DNA from 4 places in the Shewanella sp. 10N.7 genome. Region 2 is predicted to be linked to each of the others. Evidence: predicted binding sites of a transcription regulator. Region 2 holds the regulator's gene; each other region holds the start of a gene.
The links. Region 2 encodes sigma-54, which starts transcription at its own class of promoters, with help from an activator protein. Its sites were predicted from a motif close to GTTGGCACGNNNNTNGNNT; they were not measured.

Region 1: LMH66_RS16265 (TorF family putative porin) is a predicted target of sigma-54. The motif match lies at 2,826-2,844, and genes of this name have one in related genera.
Region 3: glnA (glutamate--ammonia ligase) is a predicted target of sigma-54. The motif match lies at 3,344-3,362, and genes of this name have one in related genera.
Region 4: fliD (flagellar filament capping protein FliD) is a predicted target of sigma-54. The motif match lies at 2,710-2,728, and genes of this name have one in related genera.

Annotation. Positions count from the first base shown of each region.
Region 1 covers NZ_JAJGZS010000027.1:44,097-49,404, forward strand. The annotation lists gene LMH66_RS16250 (alanine/glycine:cation symporter family protein) at 1-1,018, shown strand, start outside; gene LMH66_RS16255 (hypothetical protein) at 1,089-1,481, shown strand; gene LMH66_RS16260 (hypothetical protein) at 1,537-1,710, opposite strand; gene LMH66_RS16265 (TorF family putative porin) at 2,044-2,736, opposite strand; gene LMH66_RS16270 (HU family DNA-binding protein) at 3,041-3,313, opposite strand; gene LMH66_RS16275 (response regulator) at 3,522-4,319, opposite strand; gene LMH66_RS16280 (hypothetical protein) at 4,408-4,764, opposite strand; gene LMH66_RS16285 (DUF4240 domain-containing protein) at 4,921-5,308, shown strand, end outside.
Region 2 covers NZ_JAJGZS010000025.1:24,099-29,406, forward strand. The annotation lists gene mgtE (magnesium transporter) at 1-638, opposite strand, end outside; gene LMH66_RS15475 (HPr family phosphocarrier protein) at 916-1,188, opposite strand; gene rapZ (RNase adapter RapZ) at 1,197-2,048, opposite strand; gene ptsN (PTS IIA-like nitrogen regulatory protein PtsN) at 2,045-2,488, opposite strand; gene hpf (ribosome hibernation promoting factor) at 2,491-2,778, opposite strand; gene LMH66_RS15495 (RNA polymerase factor sigma-54) at 2,803-4,287, opposite strand; gene lptB (LPS export ABC transporter ATP-binding protein) at 4,469-5,200, opposite strand.
Region 3 covers NZ_JAJGZS010000031.1:32,102-37,409, reverse strand. The annotation lists gene LMH66_RS17370 (DUF4124 domain-containing protein) at 16-555, opposite strand; gene LMH66_RS17365 (pyrimidine/purine nucleoside phosphorylase) at 647-958, opposite strand; gene typA (translational GTPase TypA) at 1,171-2,985, opposite strand; gene glnA (glutamate--ammonia ligase) at 3,454-4,863, shown strand; partial or broken gene LMH66_RS17350 (hypothetical protein) at 5,192-5,308, opposite strand, start outside.
Region 4 covers NZ_JAJGZS010000031.1:11,355-16,662, reverse strand. The annotation lists gene LMH66_RS17275 (flagellar hook-length control protein FliK) at 1-627, opposite strand, end outside; gene LMH66_RS17270 (hypothetical protein) at 632-955, opposite strand; gene fliS (flagellar export chaperone FliS) at 924-1,304, opposite strand; gene fliD (flagellar filament capping protein FliD) at 1,322-2,680, opposite strand; gene LMH66_RS17255 (flagellin) at 3,031-3,828, opposite strand; gene LMH66_RS17250 (hypothetical protein) at 4,064-5,095, opposite strand; gene flgL (flagellar hook-associated protein FlgL) at 5,116-5,308, opposite strand, start outside.

The DNA of each region.
Region 1 (5,308 bases), on a different contig from region 2:
AGCTGTATTAGCGGTTAAGTTTCGCGAAAAAGACGGTAATGGTAATCATGTCGGTGGCCCGATGTATTACATTAAAAATGGTCTAGGCAGTAAGTGGGCTTGGTTAGGCACAGCATTCGCAGTATTAGGTTCTCTAGCAGGTTTTGGTATTGGTAATACAGTGCAGACCAACTCTGTTGCTGATGCTATGAGCAGTAACTTTGGCGTTCCTAATTGGGTTACTGGCGTAGTATTAATGGTATTAGTAGGTGCTGTATTGATGGGCGGTATTAAGCGTATTGCTGATGTTGCTGGAAAGCTGGTGCCGTTAATGACCTTATTTTATATCACTGCGGGTTTAGCGGTATTGGTGGTTTATGCTGACCAAGTTCCTGCAGCATTTCAATTGATTATCCACAGTGCATTTAACCCTGTTGCTGCACAAGGTGGCTTTGCCGGTGCTGCAGTATGGGCTGCCATTCGTTTTGGTGTGGCGCGTGGTGTGTTTTCAAATGAAGCGGGTTTAGGTAGTGCGCCGATAGCCCATGCGGCTGCGCAAACTAATGAGCCTGTAAAACAAGGCTTAGTGGCGATGTTAGGTACATTCATTGATACCATCATTGTGTGTTCTATTACTGGATTAGCAATTATTGTCTCTGGCGCTTGGACGTCAGGTGAAACGGGCGCTGCACTAACATCATTTGCTTTTTCACATGCGCTGCCAATGGGTAACTATATTGTCGCTGTTGCACTTGCGGTATTCGCATTTACCACCATTTTAGGTTGGAGTTTTTACAGTGAAAAATGCATGCAGTATTTATTTGGTGACAAAGTGGTTAAGCCATTTAGATTAGTTTGGACTTTGGTTGTACCAATCGGCGCGGTCAGTTCACTTGAGTTTATCTGGCTACTTGCTGATACATTAAATGCAATGATGGCAATTCCAAACTTGATTGCACTGGCTCTATTAAGTCCTGTGGTATTTGCATTAACCCGAGAGTACTTCGCGAAACAAAAGGCTAAGGCCTTAGAAAGCTAATTAGCGATTAGAATTATTCAACAAGGCATACACAGGGAGTGTATGCCTTTTTTATAAGGGAAATATTCACATGAACCTTTTAAACAGAATACTGCTATTAAGTCTATTTACTTTAGTTTCATTGGTTATTGCAGGCTGCAATGGGTTATCTTTTAGAACCAATGCTGATGAATATGTCACTTATCAAGCAACAGCGACAACGGTTGATATCTATCAGCCTAGTGAGCTGTATAATCATGACAATGAACCTCTAGGTGAGGTGATGACGACTTACTGCGGGGATATTCGTAAAGATATCGCAACTTCAGCTCCCAGTATTAACTCCCTACAAAAAGAGCTGAAGGTACAAACAAGAGAAAGAGGCGGAAATGCGCTCATCATTACTGAATGTGGCAAAGTGATTTATCCGGCTTGCTCTATTTATCTAGAGTGCAGTGGTCTTGCATACTTTTTAAAGTCTTAATATTAGGTTGGAGCTGAAGCCTGAAAAGAGTTAGCGCTGCAATAGTTTACTCAGGCTAGAATAATTCATCATCTAGGTTTTTACGTAATTCTGCTTGTTCTAAATAATCATCTAAACGACGTTTCACTTGTCTTTTCCGTTCAATAATCTCAGCTGAACGCTTATTTCTAGGCGTGACCATTGCTTCAATTTCTGTGTCATTGGGAATGGTTTCTGTAATATTGGCCATCGTTCTACCCTCTATATCATTCTTGACTAACGGTTTAGCGTGAGTCGTAACACCAGTGCTAAATGTAAAGGTAAACCTGCCCTGATTGTTCACAGGTTAGTTTGTGCCGGTAACGTCAATGTTGAATGGAACTGAAAATAGGACGGAAGAATGTCTGCGCTAACACCTCATCAGTCATATATTTTGAATGTAGCAGGTATTTAAATTTTTGCTTAATTGTAGAATCGAAAATTTTTTTATTGCCATTAAAAACGCCACTCTGAATGAGTGGCGCTTTTAGTGCTTAACATGCTGTAATCATACTTCCTCAATTGAGAAAGTAATGTTTAAGCCTTATAAACCGAAGCTATATGAGTAACCTAAAACAATTTTAGCGTCATCTTCATCTAAGTCAGTATCAGATGCAGTGAATGACACTGTACCGTAATCTGTATCAGCGCTCAGTGACACATTATATTCAGAGTAGCTATCAGTATCGAACCAGCTCATGATGACATCACCATCAGAGTAGCCGTAATGAACGCCCAGAGACAATTTTTCAGTCAATGGGAACGTTAAGTTAGCTTGTGCATACATCATGTCCGCAGAGTCTAATGGCTCAGCAGCAATATCGTCACCACCATTGACAGTGTGAGAGTATGAAACATCTAACCATTTCCATGCTAGACCTACTGTCACTTCACCAAAATCAACACTTCCTGGTGAATCTGGGTAAGCGTAGTACAGGTAGTTGATGTCATAGCTTAAGTCTTCAGTAATGTTACCACCGTAACCCGCATAGATATCTAGCTCGTAACTTGTGCCATCACCAAAATCGACATTTGAAGCCCAACCGCCGACATAAAAGCCAGAATCAGCAGCGTAATCAATGCCACCTTGCACAGCTGCGCCGTTATCAGTTTGGCTTACACCGCGCCAAAGGTAATTTGATGTCGCTCCGATGTTACCTGTTACTTCTGCTAAAGCAGAACCACTGAGTAATAAACCTGTTGATAGCGCAATAGCTTTATATATCGATGTTTTCATTTTCATTCCCTCAAGTTTTTCTTATCACTGAACTTGTTGCTTAGTAATCGGGCAGCAATGTTCAATGTTGATTTTATCTGTATGAGGTATTGCTAATGGTGTGCCATGTTTGAAATTGCTACATTTTCAGATATTTAGCTGTTTCTGCACCTACTTGTGGCAAAAATGTTGCATAGATGTGAAGCAGGGTTGCACTTTTAGTGTGCAAGATTTGTGCGCTATTCCTGCACTTTAAACCTAGTTCTGTAGAAAAAAGGCATAAAAAAACCTCCCATAGGGAGGTTTTATAATTCAAGCTGTTAATTTAATTAACGCTATCTTTCAGTGTTTTACCAGCTTTGAATTTTGGTACAGTCGCTTCAGCAATTTGGATTTCTTTGCCGGTTTGTGGGTTACGGCCAGTACGTGCTGCACGAACTGAGGTTTCAAAAGAACCAAAACCTACGATAGAAATCTTGTCACCACTTTTCATGGCTTCAGTAACAGCTTCTTCAAAAGACTTTAGTGCGCGACCAGCTTCAGCTTTAGTCAGCTCAGCATTTTCTGCAATTTTTGCAATTAATTCACTTTTGTTCATGTTGTATTCTCTGCTTTCCATAGATGTGTTTATTTAAAACTAGATTAACATGCCATAAGCCATGGGGGTTTAAAAGCCTTTTATCTGATTAATGTGTAGCGATAAGGCATTTTGGCGACATTTAAGGCGTAAAATAGCCAATTGGGCTATTTCATCAGTGAAAATGACTAGTGACGAAGAGCCAAAAGTCATTTACTTTTTGAGCAGGCTATTCTTCTAATAGTTGGTAAAGCAGTTGTTTGACGAGTTTAGGTTCGAAAGGTTTGTCACATAAGGCGTTAACACCGGCACTGGAAACGTTACTTAAATGAGTGTCGTTTGCTTCAGAGGAGACCATTAAAATCGGAATATGTGATTGCTGGCTTTGATTACGAATGTATTGAGTTAATGCTAATCCATCAACACTAGGCATATTGTAATCAGTGATGACCAAATCAAACATTTGATGTTGCATAAGCTCAATGGCTTTAGCGCCATCTTCGGCTTCACTGATAATTCTTATCCCTAAATTACCTATAGTGCGTTTAATGACGTTACGTGCCATTCGGCTATCATCGACAACTAAAGTTCGGATATCTTGGACATCGAAATGACTCAAATCTAATTCATCATTACTAATGAGGTCGATGGTTGAATTTAGCGCTGTAGCCAAATGGTCTGCATCAAAGGGTTTAGGTAAAATTGCCACGACACCAGATTGTCTGAATATTTCTAATTGCTCACGACGACATTCGCTAGAAACCAGCATGAATTGAATATCTTGATAGGCTGATTTTTGTTTAATAAAACTTAAGAGTTCTGTGGCCTCACCATCTTCAAAATGTAATGCACTAACAATTAAATCAGGTGTATGGCGGGCAATGATGTCTTTAGCTTCAGTAAGATTAGATGCTGTTTGAATGCTATCAACACCTTCTTGGTGTAATTTAGCAATGATGATTTTTCGTTGAACCTCTGAAGGCTCCAACAGTAAAATCGACAGTTCACTGGGTGATAAATGGCTCATGCTACTTCTTCTTTTTTTTGTAATTGAGTCTTATGCTGTGCATTTTAACCTAAGGTTAGCTTTGAATATACTTATAACACCTGAATGGTTAACAAGTTCGCTGCAAGTACTCTTTGGTTTTTTGACTAAATGCGACCCAATATTGAAAGCTGAGAATGAGCAGTACGGTTAAGGCGATTGCTGGAATGGGAAGCTCAGTACCTTGAAACTCTACTTTTACATCTTCAGGGGTGATTTGATAGGCAATGATGACGGTCGTGGTCAGTGCTAACGCGGCTAATGTTTGAATACCTAAATAAATTTTAAATACCATGCTAGCCCAATGGGTTCGCTTTATAAGGCCGAAAAGTACCGGGATCACGCCAATAGTAAACAAGTCTATCCCTTGGATGGAGTATGAACGCAATAATGCAAGAATGGATAACAAAACATAAAATGTCATCATAATAATGAGTCTGCGTGGTGGTTTGGTGCTGATAGGACTGAGTTTATTCATAGCGATTAGATATAGGCTGTAAGGTTTTAGATTTTATGTGGTGTAGAATACCGCGAGTAGAATCAATTTTGTGAGTTGTTTGCAAAAGAATTTAGGAAAAGTGAAATGACAGAAGCTGACTTTTGGTCACTGGTAACCCGAACTGAGCCGCAGCAATCTGAGCAGCAATGCCATGACGCATTAAAAGATAAACTGACGCCACTAGATGATGGATCATTAGCTGCATTCGATAAAATATTCGGTCAACAAATGCGACGCAGTTATAACTGGGATATTTGGGGCGCTGCTTACATCATCACTGGATGTGATTCAGATTATGCCTTTGCTGAATTTAGAGGCTTTATTTTGTCATTAGGTGAGCAGTGGTATAACAAGGTGATTGCTGACCCTGACTGCCTAGGTGATATTGAGTTGTGGCCCACAAAAGACGATTCGGCTTACCCGTTTATTGAAGATTATGATTTAATTGCTGGTCAACTGTATGAAGATAGAA
Region 2 (5,308 bases):
TCAAGCTCAGGATCCATAATGGTTCGGATCGTTTCGCTCGGATTACAAGTGAGCAAGTCGGCTAAGCGAACTCCGCCCAATACATGATCGTTTCGATCAACGACATACAAGGTATCAGTCGTATCGGGTAAATTCCCGCGCTGGCGAAGGTAGCGTAATACTACATCAATATTAACGTCTGGTCTGAGGGTGACGGTATCGGTGTTCATGATACTGCCAGCGGTGTCGTCAGGGTATAACAATGCTTGCTCTACACGGTGACGATCTTGGCTGCTCATTGATTGCAGTACTTTTTTATATACTGCGTCAGGAAGGCTTCTTAAGATATAGGCTAAGTCATCGGTATCCATACCAGAGGTAGCTTGTGCGACTTTTTCGGGTGTCATACCGCTGATGAGCGAATCTTTAAGTTCTTCACCAAGATCTTCTAAAATATCACCCGCTTGCTCTTGGTCAATGAGTTGCCATAGAACTTGACGAGTTTTAGGTGGAGAAGATTCAAGGATGAGGGCGACATCTGATGCTGCCATATCATGGAGCATGTTTCTAACATGGACAAACATACCGCTGCCCAAAGCTTGAGTCAGCTGATTTAGGCGCTGTTCGGTAAGCTCGCTGTCGATTACTTCGATACTCATTCGCCACTCCTCAAAAATTCGATTGCCAATATTAACTTAACAGGGTGGAAAGGGAGAAGCAGTTTCTAAGCGTCGTCAAGTTACTGCATAAAAATTAAGCGCTTTATTGATTTTTGTTGGACTTTAAACAGTATAGTGAACAAAACAAACTTGAAGGGAATTAACTGGAGAAAGGGTGGGAATAATTATAAATAGAGAGTTTGTATACCGTTGGGGTTGACTGAGGCAATTGAGATTACAACGGGTTTGATATCAACACTGGTGATTAATGTCGAGATTAGCTTTCTTCATCAAACTTGTCATTGATCAATTTACATACCGCATCTAAAGCGAGTTGAGCATCAGCGCCTTGTGCTTTGACGGTGATGACTTTACCTATGCCACTTTCTAGCATTAATAAGCCTAATACACTGGCAGCGCTAGCCTGCTTTTCACCTTGAATGAGGGTTATGCTTGCTTCAAACTCAGTGGCTAGTATGGCCAGTTTAGTTGCAGCTCTTGCATGGAGTCCAAGTTTGTTACTGATGGTGATATCTTTCGAGATACTCAATTCAGTTGTCACAGTTTGAGTTCTCTATGGCGGGCACTGACTTGATGCTTAGTATTAGAAAATCGTTTTGTTAGTTGATCGGCAATATAAACTGAGCGGTGCTGACCACCTGTACAACCAATCGCGATCGTTAGGTAGCTACGGTTGTTACGCTCAAGGTGCGGCATCCAAGTTTCGAACAAGTTTTCAATTTGCCAAATGAATTTATTCACCAAAGGCTGTCTACCTAAGAATTCCTGCACGGGTAAATCGAGACCTGTTAGAGGTCGTAACTCAGTTTCCCAATGAGGATTTGGTAAAAAGCGTACATCAAACATAAAGTCAGCTTCAGTAGGCATACCATGTTTGAAACCAAAAGATTCAAAGTGGATCACTAATTCTTTATCAATGCTGCCCATTAAGATTTGTCTGACTTGATCGCTTAAGTCATAAATCGTTAGCTGCGAAGTATCAATGTAGTGATCGACCATTTTAGCGATAGGCTCGAGTAAACGGCCTTCTAATTGAATCGCTTCTTGCAGTGAAATTTGGTTTTTTGACAGAGGATGTAAACGGCGGGTTTCACTGTAGCGCTTTAACAGCACTTTATCATTAGAATTTAAAAATAAACTAATGATGGTCGTATCGTTAGAGTCAGACAACAAGGCTATTTGCTCTTCTAGCACTTTGCCTTGCTCTTCAATATTACGAACGTCGACGCTAATCGCGACAAGGTCGTTATTGCCTTTGAGCTGTTCAAGTAAACTACCAATAAGTGGTAAAGGTAGGTTATCAACACAGTAATAACCTAAATCTTCTAATACCCTTAGTGCTACTGATTTACCTGAGCCTGATCGTCCTGATACGATGACAAGTTTCATGCAGTTATAACCTGATAAAGTTCTGTAGCGTCATGACTCTTTCGAAGTCGCTTAAGGATTAATTTATCGCTCAGTTTTTCAGCCATACTCGACAGCGTACTTAAATGCTGTTGGCATTGATCAGAAGGAACTAACAGCGCAAATAATATATCCACGGGTTTCTTGTCGATAGCATCAAACTCAATGCCTTCTTCACACTTGATCAAAATTGCTATCGGTTCTTCGATATCAGTTAATCGACCATGAGGAATCGCAATGCCATTTCCTATACCTGTACTACCCATTTTTTCACGTGCTATTAAACTTTCAAAAATAGCCTGTGAAGATAGGGTTGGGTACTGGGCAGCCATTAAATCGCTGATAAGTTCCAGTACTTTTTTCTTACTGCCCGGCGTGGCGCAGGTAGTGCACGCCGGCTGCAGAATGGTGCGAAGTTCCATCGTTAGTGTTTAATTAACTTCTCTTTGTGTTTAATTACCTGACGATCTAATTTGTCGATCAGGGCGTCAATTGCAACATACATATCAGCGTTCTGTGATACCGCAAAAACTTCACCTCCTTTGAGGTGTAATTTTGCCTCTGCAATTTGTTGCAGCTTTTGAACATTGAGCACAACGTGAACATTATTGATCTGTTCGAAGTGTCGTTCAAGCTTTGAAAACTTAGTTTGTACATACTCACGTAAAGATTGAGTAATTTCCACATGGTGCCCAGTCAGGTTAATTTGCATAGATCATCCTCCAATAACAAAGGCTTATAGGCTTTTGCGTTGGTTTGAGGGAGGGATGAGCATTGCTTCACGATATTTGGCGATCGTACGCCGAGCAACATTGATCCCTTGTTCTGCCAATAGCGTCGCCATTTTACTATCGCTAAGTGGCTTTTGCTGGTTTTCTGCGGCAACAAGCTTTTTAATAAATGCGCGAATTGCAGTAGAAGAACACTCTCCGCCATCATCAGTACTCACATGGCTTGAAAAGAAATATTTTAGTTCAAAAAGTCCCCTAGGGGTGTGCATATACTTTTGTGTCGTGACACGCGAAATCGTCGACTCATGCATTTCAACGGCTTCAGCAATGTCATTAAGTACCATTGGCTTCATTGCTTCTTCGCCAAACTCAAAGAAGCCTTGCTGAAATTGCACAATACAATTAGCCACTTTTAATAGTGTCTCATTACGGCTTTCAATACTCTTGATAAACCATTTTGCTTCTTGCAAATGACCACGGATAAATTGGCTGTCTGATTGGTTTGCTGAGCCTTTTGCCATTGCTGCATATTGCTGATTCACACCAATTTTTGGCATGTTATCTGGATTTAACTCAACGACCCAACGGCCACTCTTTTTAAACACTGTCACATCTGGAATGACATATTCATCTTTAATAGGAGTGATCTGTAACCCTGGACGTGGGTTAAGCGTTTGAATAAATTGAATCGCTTCGCGTAAATCATCTTCTTTAAGCTTGGTTTTACGCATTAATAATCTAAAGTCGCGGCCTGCAATTAAGTCTAGGTGTTCTGCAATCAGTAGCTTAACGTTATCGATACAAGGTATTTCATTAGGGTATTGGCCCAGCTGAATCATCAGGCATTCGCTTAAATCTCTTGCTGCAACGCCTACTGGATCAAAATGCTGAACTCGTTTGAGTACAGCTTCAACTTCATCGAGTTCAATATCTTCTAGGCCTAAAGCTTGCAATATGTCTTCAGTTGTTTGGGTTAAGTAACCACGTTCATCAACGGCATCGATAATCGCTGTGGCAATTACCAGATCGTTTTCAGAAAAAGGGGTGAGATTTTTTTGCCACTCTAAATGCTCATATAAGCCTTCTGTGGTTTCACCCTGAAAAGGCATATCGTCATCACGAGCCACTGCGCCAGAACCTGAACTTGGGGATGCTGTGTAAACTTCATCCCATGTGGTATCCATTGGTAATTCGTCAGGCATGGATTCTTTGGTCAACGATTCAGTGGTGTCTACGGTTGAGGTGTCTTTTTCAACAGTCACTTGGCTGTTATCACTAAAATCAGTATCGGTTTGCTGGGCGTTTTCTTTTACTGGTTCTTTTGCTTTAGCAAACTCATCTTCGAGCTCAAGGAGTGGATTTGAGTCAAGTGCTTGTTGAATTTCTTGCTGTAGCTCCAATGAGGAAAGTTGCAATAAGCGAATGGCTTGTTGCAACTGTGGGGTCATAGTCAGGTGTTGACCCATTTTAAGTTGGAGTGAGGCTTTCATTTACCGCTTATCCCTAATTGAGTTTCATCGTCGCGACTAACAATTGTGTGGGTCTAGCACCTTTTTAAACTGCTTCTAGGCTTAAGCTGAAGCTTGGCTTAAGTTCAGTCTAGAACATTGCACTAAAAAGTGGGACTGATACTGGTCGCGACATGCCATATTGTGCACTAAAGAATGCTAACTATAGCTTGAATTGCTCACCTAAGTATACTGACCTGACTTGCTGATTGTCTAAGATTTCAGCAGGCGTGCCTTCTGCAATTAAATCACCGTGGCTAACAATATACGCGCGCTCACATACATCAAGCGTTTCACGAACATTATGGTCGGTAATGAGTACTCCAAGTCCACGATTTTTTAATTGTTGAATAATTTTCTTGATATCTATCACAGAGATAGGATCGACACCGGCAAAAGGCTCATCTAGCAGAATGAACTTAGGATTTGCCGCTAATGCGCGTGCGATTTCAACACGTCGACGTTCACCACCCGATAATGCCATACCTTGGCTATCGCGAATGTGAGTAATATTAAACTCTTCTAATAAGTGCTCTAACTCTTCGATGCGCTGCTCAGTCGTTAAACTCTTGCGGGTTTGCAACACCGCCATAATATTATCGTGTACGGTTAACTTGCGAAAAATACTGGCTTCTTGTGGTAAATAGCCAATACCTTTGCGTGCACGCAGGTGCATTGGATCTGCCGTGAGGTCGTCAGAATCAATTAATATGCGGCCTTTATCACTTTTAACTAAGCCAACGACCATATAAAAGGTGGTGGTTTTACCTGCACCATTTGGCCCTAATAGCCCAACAATTTGCCCAGTTTTAACGGTAAGACTGACATTTTTGACCACTTGGCGACTTTTGTAGCTTTTAGCCAAGTTTTCAGCTGTTAAGGTAATTTGGGTCATTATTGAGTTTGCTCTAGCGCTGGTGTTTCAGGTAATGCATCTGAAGCTGATTGTTCATCACTTGATGCAGGCTTAGCTATTGAAGGTGTTTCAGCTTCAGTTGCTGCT
Region 3 (5,308 bases), on a different contig from region 2:
AAGTTATAGATTTTATTAAGTTCTAGGTGTTGGTCTAGGCTTATTTAGAATCGATGTCTGATGTAGAAATATCTTTCTAGCAGAACTAGATGCAAGGACTTTGCCGTTTTGGGTCAAAATCTTAACCACTAAATTATGTTCGCCGCGATTCACTTCGGTAACATTAAAAATAGCGCTAGATTGTGGTTGACCATACAGGATGTCGTCGATGTATAACGCGAGTAGGTAACCTTTTGGTAATTCTGGTGCTGCGCTGGCAACAACAGTGAAATTACCTTGGTTATTACGAATGGTTTCTTCTTGGGTTGGGTTAACGATACGGACACGGTAGGTGATAGGTTCAGCGCTCTTCTTCATCACTTCAGTTTCAGTCGGAATGCTGACTGAAATACTATTTTGAGTGTTTGCGTTTAAATCAACAGCTTCAGCATTCTCTCTAGGTTCATCACTATAATGGACTTTACCGTTTTCATCGACCCAACGATAAACGGTTGCATGGCTGCTAGAGATGATAATACTGCATAAAATAAGGCTAATAATTAGGGTTAAGCGCATTTGGGGTTCCTTCACCTTGGGCTTTAATCACCTTAATACTAGCCTCTTTTTAACAAAAAATCAGCAATTACTGATGAACTGAATTTGCTAATTACTTGTACTGACAGCGATATTCGCTCACTTCTGATGTACGGATTTTGAAATTCACGTTGGCATCCAATTCAAAAAGATTACCCGCAGCAACTGTTGTCCATTCAGTGGCTTGAGGTAATAACACCTCAAATTGACCTGAGGTAATGTTCATTACTTCTGCTTGAGTGGTGTCGAAATCATACTCTCCAGGCAATACGACGCCTAAGGTTTGATGACTGCCATCAGTGAAATGAATGGTGCGACTGATGACTTTGCCATCAAAATAAACATTCGCTTGGGTGGCGACATCGACCTGTGAAATAACGCTCATTGTGGTATTCCTTAATTAAATCATGCTAGTTTTATTTTATTTTGTGAATATAAATGCAAACAGTATGAATATAAAGTAATAAAAAGTTATAGGCTAGACTGAATTGTAAAACGAGAAGTGTTCGATTTAAATTTTTATAAATGAGTAATTTACAGGCAATAAAAAACCCGCCTAAGCGGGTTTTTTTAATCATTTAATATGATTAATAACGATTAAGAACCACGGTTGTGACGCTTACGTTCGTTTTCAGTTAAGTAACGCTTACGAACACGAATGTTCTCAGGTGTTACTTCTACTAATTCGTCATCATCGATGAACTCAAGCGCTTGCTCAAGTGTCATTTCGATATGTGGAGTCAGTACTTGTGCTTCATCTGTACCAGATGCACGCATGTTAGTAAGTTGCTTACCTTTCAAACAGTTAACTGTTAAGTCATTTGCACGAGCGTGTAAACCAACTACTTGACCTTCGTATACTTCAGCAGCGTGTCCAATAAATAGACGACCACGTTCTTGAAGGTTAAATAATGCGAATGTCAGTGCTTTACCAGTAGCGTTAGAAATCAATACGCCACGAGCACGTTGACCAATATCGCCGCCTTTCACTGGACCGTAATGGTCAAATGAATGGTAGATAAGACCAGTACCAGAAGTCGCAGTCATGAATTCAGTTTGGAAACCGATTAAGCCACGGCTAGGGATAACGAAGTCGATACGTACACGACCCTTACCATCTAACTGCATGTCACGCATGTCACCTTTACGGGTACCAAGCTTTTCGATAACACTACCTTGATGCTCTTCTTCAACATCTACAGTTAATGTTTCGAATGGTTCACACATCACGCCATCGATTTCTTTTTCGATAACTTCTGGACGAGATACTGCTAACTCGTAACCTTCACGACGCATGTTTTCAATTAGGATACCTAAGTGTAATTCACCACGGCCTGATACGCGGAAACGATCCGGAGATTCAGTTTCTTCAACACGTAGTGCAACGTTATGAACTAGCTCTTGCTCAAGACGCTCAAGGATATTACGTGAAGTGACGTACTTACCTTCTTTACCAGCGAATGGAGAAGTGTTGACTTGGAAAGTCATTGTTAGTGTTGGCTCATCTACAGACAACGGAGGTAGCGCTTCTAATGTAGAAGGCGCACAGATTGTGTCTGAGATTTGTAATTGGCCAAGACCAGTAATTGCAATGATGTCACCAGCGTTAGCTTCAGCAACTTCGTGACGGTCAAGACCCATGTAACCTAATACTTGGCCCATTTTACCGTTACGAGTTTTGCCATCAGCGCCAACAACAGTCACTTGTTGGTTGGTCTTGATGCTACCACGCTTAATACGACCAATACCGATAACACCCACGTATGAGTTGTAATCGATTTGAGAGATTTGCATTTGGAAGTCACCTTCCGAATCAGCATCAGGAGAAGATACTTTCTCTACAATTGTTTGGAAAAGTGGTGTCATGTCTTCGCTTGTTTCATCAGGATCTAATGAAGCGAAACCATTTAATGCAGAAGCATATACGATTGGGAAATCTAACTGTTCGTCAGTTGCACCTAAGTTGTCGAATAAGTCGAATACTTGGTCAATAACCCAATCAGGACGAGCACCAGGACGGTCAATCTTGTTAATAACAACGATTGGCTTAAGGCCCTGTGCGAATGCTTTTTTAGTTACGAAGCGAGTTTGTGGCATTGGGCCATCAACTGCATCAACTAATAATAAAACAGAATCTACCATAGATAGAACACGTTCTACTTCACCACCGAAATCGGCGTGACCAGGAGTGTCTACGATGTTAATACGGTAGTCGTTCCATTTGATGGCTGTATTCTTAGCCAGAATGGTGATACCACGTTCTTTTTCAAGATCGTTAGAATCCATTACACGTTCTGTGGCTTCACCTCGACTTTCAAGGGTGCCAGACTGAGCCAAAAGCTTATCTACCAAGGTTGTTTTGCCATGGTCGACGTGAGCAATAATGGCGATATTACGTAAATTCTCTAACACGGATAAAACCTCTATACCATCAAATAAAAATAGGAGTTTATAGGACTAATAAGTATAGCCACCATAAAAAAGCGTGCCATTCTACTCCAGCAAGGCTTGAGTAGATAGGATTATTTTTGAACACTTGCTTATTTATAAAAATTTAAGCTTTAAAGATAGAAGATAAAATTCAAAAAGGATCATATTGCCTCAATAAAGTGACGCTTTAATGAACTAGATCAATGATGGCGTTAAAACCAATGCACCGAAATGGACTTTTGCACCATTAGTGCGCATAGTGGTGCACCGAAGTTGTGCGTTATTAGTGCCTTACGCGAGAGGGATATTTTTATTGTATTTTAAATCAATGCTTTATCTTTCTGGCATGAAAGTCGCTTATAACAAATCAAATTCGAAAGCAGACGTGATGTCTGACGAATAACAAGATTACATTAAGGGACAACCCTTTACCCTACCGGAGGCTTAAGAATGTCAGTTGAATCAATCCTAAAACAAATTGAAGAACTAGAAGTTAAGTTCGTAGATTTACGTTTTACAGACACTAAAGGTAAAGAGCAGCACGTCTCTATTCCTTCTCATCAAGTGAACGATGACTTTTTTGAAGATGGCAAAATGTTTGATGGTTCATCTATCAACGGTTGGAAAGGCATCAACGAATCTGACATGGTGTTAATGCCAGACCCTTCTTCTTTCTTATTAGATCCTTTCACTGAAGAAGTTACTGGTCTTATTCGTTGTGACATTTTAGAGCCAGCGACAATGACGGGTTACGAACGTGATCCACGTTCAATTGCTAAGAAAGCTGAAGAGTACCTAAAGTCTACTGGTATTGCTGACACAGTATTAATTGGTCCAGAGCCAGAGTTCTTCTTATTCGACGACGTTAAGTTTGGTACTGACATGTCAGGTACTTTCGTTAAAGTTGACGCGAAAGAAGCAGCATGGAACTCAGGTACTAGCTACGAAGACGGCAACACAGGTCACCGTCCATTCGTTAAAGGTGGTTACTTCCCAGTTGCACCAGTAGATTCATCACAAGACATTCGTAGTGCAATGTGTCTAATTCTTGAAGAATTAGGTCAAGTGGTTGAAGCGCATCACCACGAAGTTGCTACAGCTGGTCAAAACGAAATTGCTACACGTTTCAACACGCTTTCAAACAAAGCGGATGAAATCCAAATCATGAAGTATGTGGTTCATAACACGGCTCATGCATACGGTAAAACAGCGACATTCATGCCTAAGCCAATTGTTGGTGATAACGGTAGTGGTATGCACGTTCACCAATCTTTAGCTAAAGACGGTGTTAACTTATTCTCTGGCGACAAGTACGCTGGTTTAAGTGAACTAGCTCTTTACTACATCGGTGGTATCATCAAGCATGCTCGTGCATTGAACGCATTCACTAACCCAAGCACTAACTCTTACAAGCGTCTTGTTCCTCATTTCGAAGCGCCTGTAATGTTAGCTTATTCAGCGCGTAACCGTAGTGCTTCAATCCGTATCCCAGTGGTACCAAGCCCGAAAGCACGTCGTATCGAAACACGTTTCCCAGATCCAACCGCTAACCCATACTTAGCATTCGCAGCGCTGCTTATGGCTGGTCTTGACGGTATCCAAAACAAGATTCACCCTGGTGAAGCAATGGATAAAGATTTATACGACCTACCTGCTGAAGAAGCAGCTGAGATCCCACAAGTTGCAACTTCTCTAGAGAATGCACTTGAGAACTTAGCAGCTGACCACGAATTCTTAACTAAAGGTGATGTATTCAGTAAAGACTTTATTGAATCTTACATAACTCTTAAAAATGAAGAATGTGAGCAAGTATCTCGTACTACTCACCCAATGGAATTCCAACTTTACTACTCTCTATAAGTAGAAGTTGTTTAACGCAGATGCAGTTTGATTAAGCTCATCAACCGTTAACGAAAAAGCCCTTACTGGTTTCAGTATGGGCTTTTTTATTGCCTGAACATTCATCGTTTTATCCAACTCAACCAAGATGCTTCTGTATTTATAAACACAAACCCTCATTCTCAAATGGCATGTATCAATATGTATCAGATAACTTTTGGTTATGAGTGTTATAAAGATTAACAATTATTCACTTAACAATTGAGTCATTAATATACACCCCATAACAAGCGCTTACGAAGTCAGGTGACTTGTAATGCGACAAGATGGGACCACTCATCGACATGACTCAACTTAATGAGAGAATACAAATGAAAGTTAAATTAATCGCCACTTTAGTCTCAGCTGCTTTAATGACAGCATGTTCATCAACTAGCTCAAGTGGAAGCCATTCTTCACCAGCGCC
Region 4 (5,308 bases), on a different contig from region 2:
AACTTGATTAATACTGTCTAATTCAGCGTTGGCAGCATCGGTGACATTGATAACAGCAGGCTGAAAATGAGCTTGACCAGAGACGGTCGTTGCAACTGACATAGGAGCTTCAGCTGTTGTCTGCAAACTGTTCTGAGCTAAGGCATTTGAAGGTAATCCATTTTGAGCTGGGAGTGATGATTGAGTCCCTTGCATTGATAGCACTGATGCTTGCGGATTAAATCTCGCATTCATATCAGTATTGTTTGCGCTCATATTGCCTGCTTGCTTATGTAAACTTGCTAGCAATGCCGAAAGTTCAGGGCTAAGAGGCTTAGCCTGCGCCGATGCAAGATTAGATAAATCAGCTGCAGTGCCAATTTCTGATTTAGGCGCAAGAGTGATTTGATCATTCAGAGTATTAAGCAGTTGAGGATGCTGCTTTAACTCAGCCATAAGATGTTCAGGAATAGATGATATTGCAGCTGGCTGAGATGAAATGGTCTTTACTAAGCCTGATTGAGAGGCTTGGTTTTCTGGCATCACAAATCCCATGACTCCATGTTCATTCATTTCTGAATCAAGTGGGCGCATTGGTTGTTGAGATGAGGAGCTCGCTGCCCCTGTTACTGAAATTAAATTTGGCATGTAACTAATCATAAATTTCACCACACAGACTGGTCAGCTTGTAAGCTGAAATGCCATCTTTAGTTGCTTGGAACTGTTTCATTTCTTTACTGAGAGATTCTTTCTCAGCATTCGCTTGCGCAATCACCTGTTGATGAACTTTAGCTAAGGATTGTCTTGCTAATAGCTGCGACTTTGTTTTGGGTTTACCTTGAACGGTGAGCGCCAGCATCATTAACTCGTTCACCTTTTCTACTTTTTTCCAATCTTTTAAATTGGCGTATTTCACCAGGGCAACTTCAAATTGTTGCCACTGACTAGTTGAGGTTGGCCCAGCCGGCTCTGACATCGGTAATAACCTTAATTACGGGGGTTAGCTCTGTGATGCTATTTTCAACACTAGCAGTCACTAATTGGCGACTACAGTAGTCGTATAAGCGATTTAGCGTGGTGGCGACTTCGCCACCATTTTCAAGATCAAGCATGGAATCTAGACCGTGAACAATGTTGAGACATTTATTGACGCTTTTACCTTTATCTTCAAAGCTTTGTCGTTCCATATAGCCACTGGTACGCTCAATTTCTTCCAACAATCCATCCAGTAACATACGTACCATTTCATGGGGATTTGCCGAGGCGACTCTGGCATCTAACGTGGTTTGCTTATAAGCATTAAAAGGATCATATTCGTTCAACATTGTTCATTTATTCCTAATTAAAATAGGCCACTAGCAGTGTTTAGCTTGTTAATGGTGTTTTCCATTGCGGTAAATTGGGCGAGTAAAATTTGGTAGCGTTGACTCATTTGGTTATCGTGGCGAGTCATGTTGTCTTCGATTTGCTCTACTTGAGAGTCGAGGTTTTTCTGTTTTAAATCGATGTAACCGTTGTTCTTGGTAAACGGATCAATAATCGAATTAATGTTATCGATGTAGCCACCATCGGCAGTAAACATTTCTTTGATAGAAGCTGAGTCACTGTTAATAGCTTGAGATAGTTTGTCATCATCAACAGATAACTTGCCATCACGGCCCATTTCAATACCAATATCTGATAGACGCATGCCATTAGGTGCTTCATTGAAGATGGCATTACGGACACTGTTTTGCAGCATACGCAGACTAGAATCACCTTTTAGAATCCCTATCTGGTCTTCACCAACAGATGAGTTCTCATCGTCATCATCTTCATCATCGTCATCATCAGTTTCTTTATCATCATTGATATCGTCTAAAACCGAACTGCCCATTGAACGAGTCAGTTGATTTAGTTGGGTCATTAATTCGTTGAAAGAATCGACGAAGTCATTAACGGCTTTTTCAGTGCCTTCAATATCGTTAGCAATAGTAATAGTGGCGCTTTCGCCTACAGCGTGGGCTTTTTTAAGCTCAATATTGACACCATCAATTACGTTATCTAGGTAGTTTGTACTGCTGGTGATATCGATACCGTTGAGGGTAAACTCTGCGTCTTGTGCCTTTATTCTTTCTTGAGTCCCCCAGTCAACACCATTCATTTCCATCGTAATGGTGCTATCAGCGCCAGTTTCTTCAGAGGTCAGCATTAACTCAACTTGACCACCAGTTCGCACTAATGAGGCTTGAACCCCCGGATTATCTGGATGGTTGTTAATGGCGTCACGTAGATCGGCAACGGTGCGAGTACCTGTCGAGTTAAGTTCAGCCATATCAATTTCAATGGTATTACCACCGACATCAATGCTGACTACACCTGTTGTTGGTAGAATTTCGTCTTCGCTTGCAAACGACTTGGTGATTTGGTGAGCTTGAGCAAGTTGCTTCACATATAAATCGTACACACCTGCTGGTGCGTCACTGTCTACTGTGATGGTGGCACTGTCATCGCTAATTTCTGAACTTTTGCCTTCAAAAGCATCATCACCCAAATTGTCCAAGTTACTGGTCATTTGATTTAGGGTACGTTCTAAAATTTTATAAGCATCAATTTGTGCTTTGCTGTTGTCTAAGTTGTTTTTAAATAAAACATCTTTACTCATTCGCTCTGCAGCAACTAATTGCTCGGCAAATGAGGCGGCACTCATACCTGAAATCATGGCAACTCCTATTGTCTAACGGACTTAAATGGCAATCTTTATGCCAATGGTTAAGTTATTGTTTAATAGCTATTTGTTGTTTTTTCGATTGTTATGTCGGTTAGACAACTTCCGTTTTGTGCAACACAATGGAAGCTGAGCTTCCGTTTGATTCACCGAGTGTCGAAAAAGAATTTATAACAATGAATAAAGGCGACAGGGATAACTGACGGCTAAAGTTTTATTAGCTTTTTTACTAATAAAATTAGCGTGTTGAGGGGATTTATTCTTATAGGTTTTAAAGGCATTACATAGGTTGAGCTAAAATAAAAAGGGCCATAGGGCCCTTTTTGTAGACTAAATACGTGTTATTAACGTAATAGACCCATTACTAGACCAGTGTTTTGGTTAGCGTTAGAAAGTACAGTAGTACCCGCTTGAACTAATAATTGGTTTTTAGTCATGTTAGCTGATTCAACTGCGAAATCTGCATCCATGATACGGCCAGCAGCAGCTTTAGTGTTTTCAGTCACGTTAGTTAGGTTAGACGCTGTGTGACCTAAACGGTTGATGTTAGCACCAAGCGTTGAACGCTCTGCACCAACTGAATTAATAAATGCATCAACGTTGTCAATTGCAGCGTTAGCACCTGTTGTTAAGTCATCAGCAAGACCAGTTAATGCAGATGCACCTAGGGTTACGTTTAATACTTCGTTAGAACCTGCACCGATTTGGAAATCGATATCGTCTAAAGCAGTGAATAGGTTGTTACCTGAGTACTCAGTATCACCGATAATACGGTCAACTTCAGCACTTAATTCTGCGAATTCGTCATTTAGAGCTGTTAAATCTTCAGCTGAGTTCACGCCGTTAGCTGCTTGAGTAGCGAGTTCTTTTTGACGCATAGCAATAGTCGTTAACTCTTCTAATGCACCATCAGCAGTTTGTAGCATAGAGGTTGCATCGTTAACGTTACGGCTAGCTTGCTCCATGCCAGTAACGTTCGCGTTTAAGCGAGTAGCAATTTGTAGACCAGCTGCATCGTCAGCAGAACTGTTGATGCGAAGACCTGTTGATAAACGCTCCATAGCGTTAGTCATTAGATCGTTGCTTTTTGTTACTGAGTTTTGAGCGATGTTCGAAGCAGTATTAGTATGAACAGATAACATAATGTCTTCCTATAGGATTAAAGTTATTGGTGTTACCACTAATTAAAACGACACTGGAAAACGAAACTGAATCCGCGGACTAAAATAATTAGCAAATTTTTATGAAATTCGATGTTTGAATCAGTTCTAGGTGATGGGATATAGAGGGTAAAGCCTACTTTGATAGGCTTTATATGCAGATGAAGGCGTTAATTGAAATTTGCCTAATAAAAGTGACTGAGACTTAAAATTAGTGCTATTGCTTAGTTTTTAATAAAGATGAAACATGATCGCGACTGACGTTAGCTTGCGCCATTAACGAGGTGACTTGGGATGAAAATGGATTTGGCTGCATTAACTCTTTTAATTTAGCCATATTTGTATCCAAGTTGCCATGAAGCTGTTGTTGATGATTAGCTCGCTTGAGCTGTTGTTGCACTTTCTGTTTACTGTTGCGAAGTTCAACAAGTTGCTGATTAACTTTTTGCTGGCTTTTTACCACTTTCACTTGGGTTTGCTTAACATCTTCGGCTTTGTCAAAACGCCATTCTTTGGGATCTTGCCATGACAGAATTTCGACCACTTTGACCGTACGAGCTTCACCTGCAGGCAAACGTTGACCTTGACCGGACATTAATAACCCAGATTGGATTTGTAACCATTGTGCATGATCTGTACTCAGCATGGCGGCATTTCGGGCAGGGGCTTGCACGCTAATGCCAATATCTTTAAACGCATTGGTGAGCTGTTTAGCTAAAAATTGATTATTTTGATGCGCAGGTAAAAAAGCGCGAGCATTATTGTCACCGTATTGGATGGTGATTCGCTCATCACGGGATTTAACTCCCACTAGATCAACTGACTTTAATTGAAAAAAGTGCTTAGCAGCAGGGCGGTTAGCATTTATCAGATTGAGCTGGTGATCCACTAATGGCTGTTGCTGATAACTAATGTCGAGTGCAACAAGCTGCTGCTGAATTTGTTTTGCTGTATCAGTTTGTTGCTCAGATAACCCAGATTGTGGACTGGCATTATTCAAGGGAACCTGCAGTTGCTTTAACAGCTGTGAAACACGTAATAACCCTTGTTCAGCCACTTGATTGGCTGATATCGCATGTTGACCTTGGGTTACCTTAGCCCATTTTTGGTAACTGGCAAGTCTATGAGTTGGAATCGATGGCACGGCTTTCGCCGTCGCTGGCTGAGTGTCGTGCACTGCAGTAGGTGCAGGCGCAACCGTTTGGTTGCGCTGCAATACATTTAAACTTTCCGAAATACCTTTAAGCATGGATTTTACTGGCTACTAACTTACATGTGATTGAACAATGATAGCTGACTCACTTGCACAAAAGATTGTTGTGTCACCTGTAATGTGGTCAACTTCAAATTAAATTCCGCTGTGGCTTGTGCGTAATCTAATCCTTCGGTTTCACCGATAACCTCTTCACTAAATAAAATACGTTCAGTGTGGGTGGTTTGCATTAAGCTTAAGGCGTTTTGC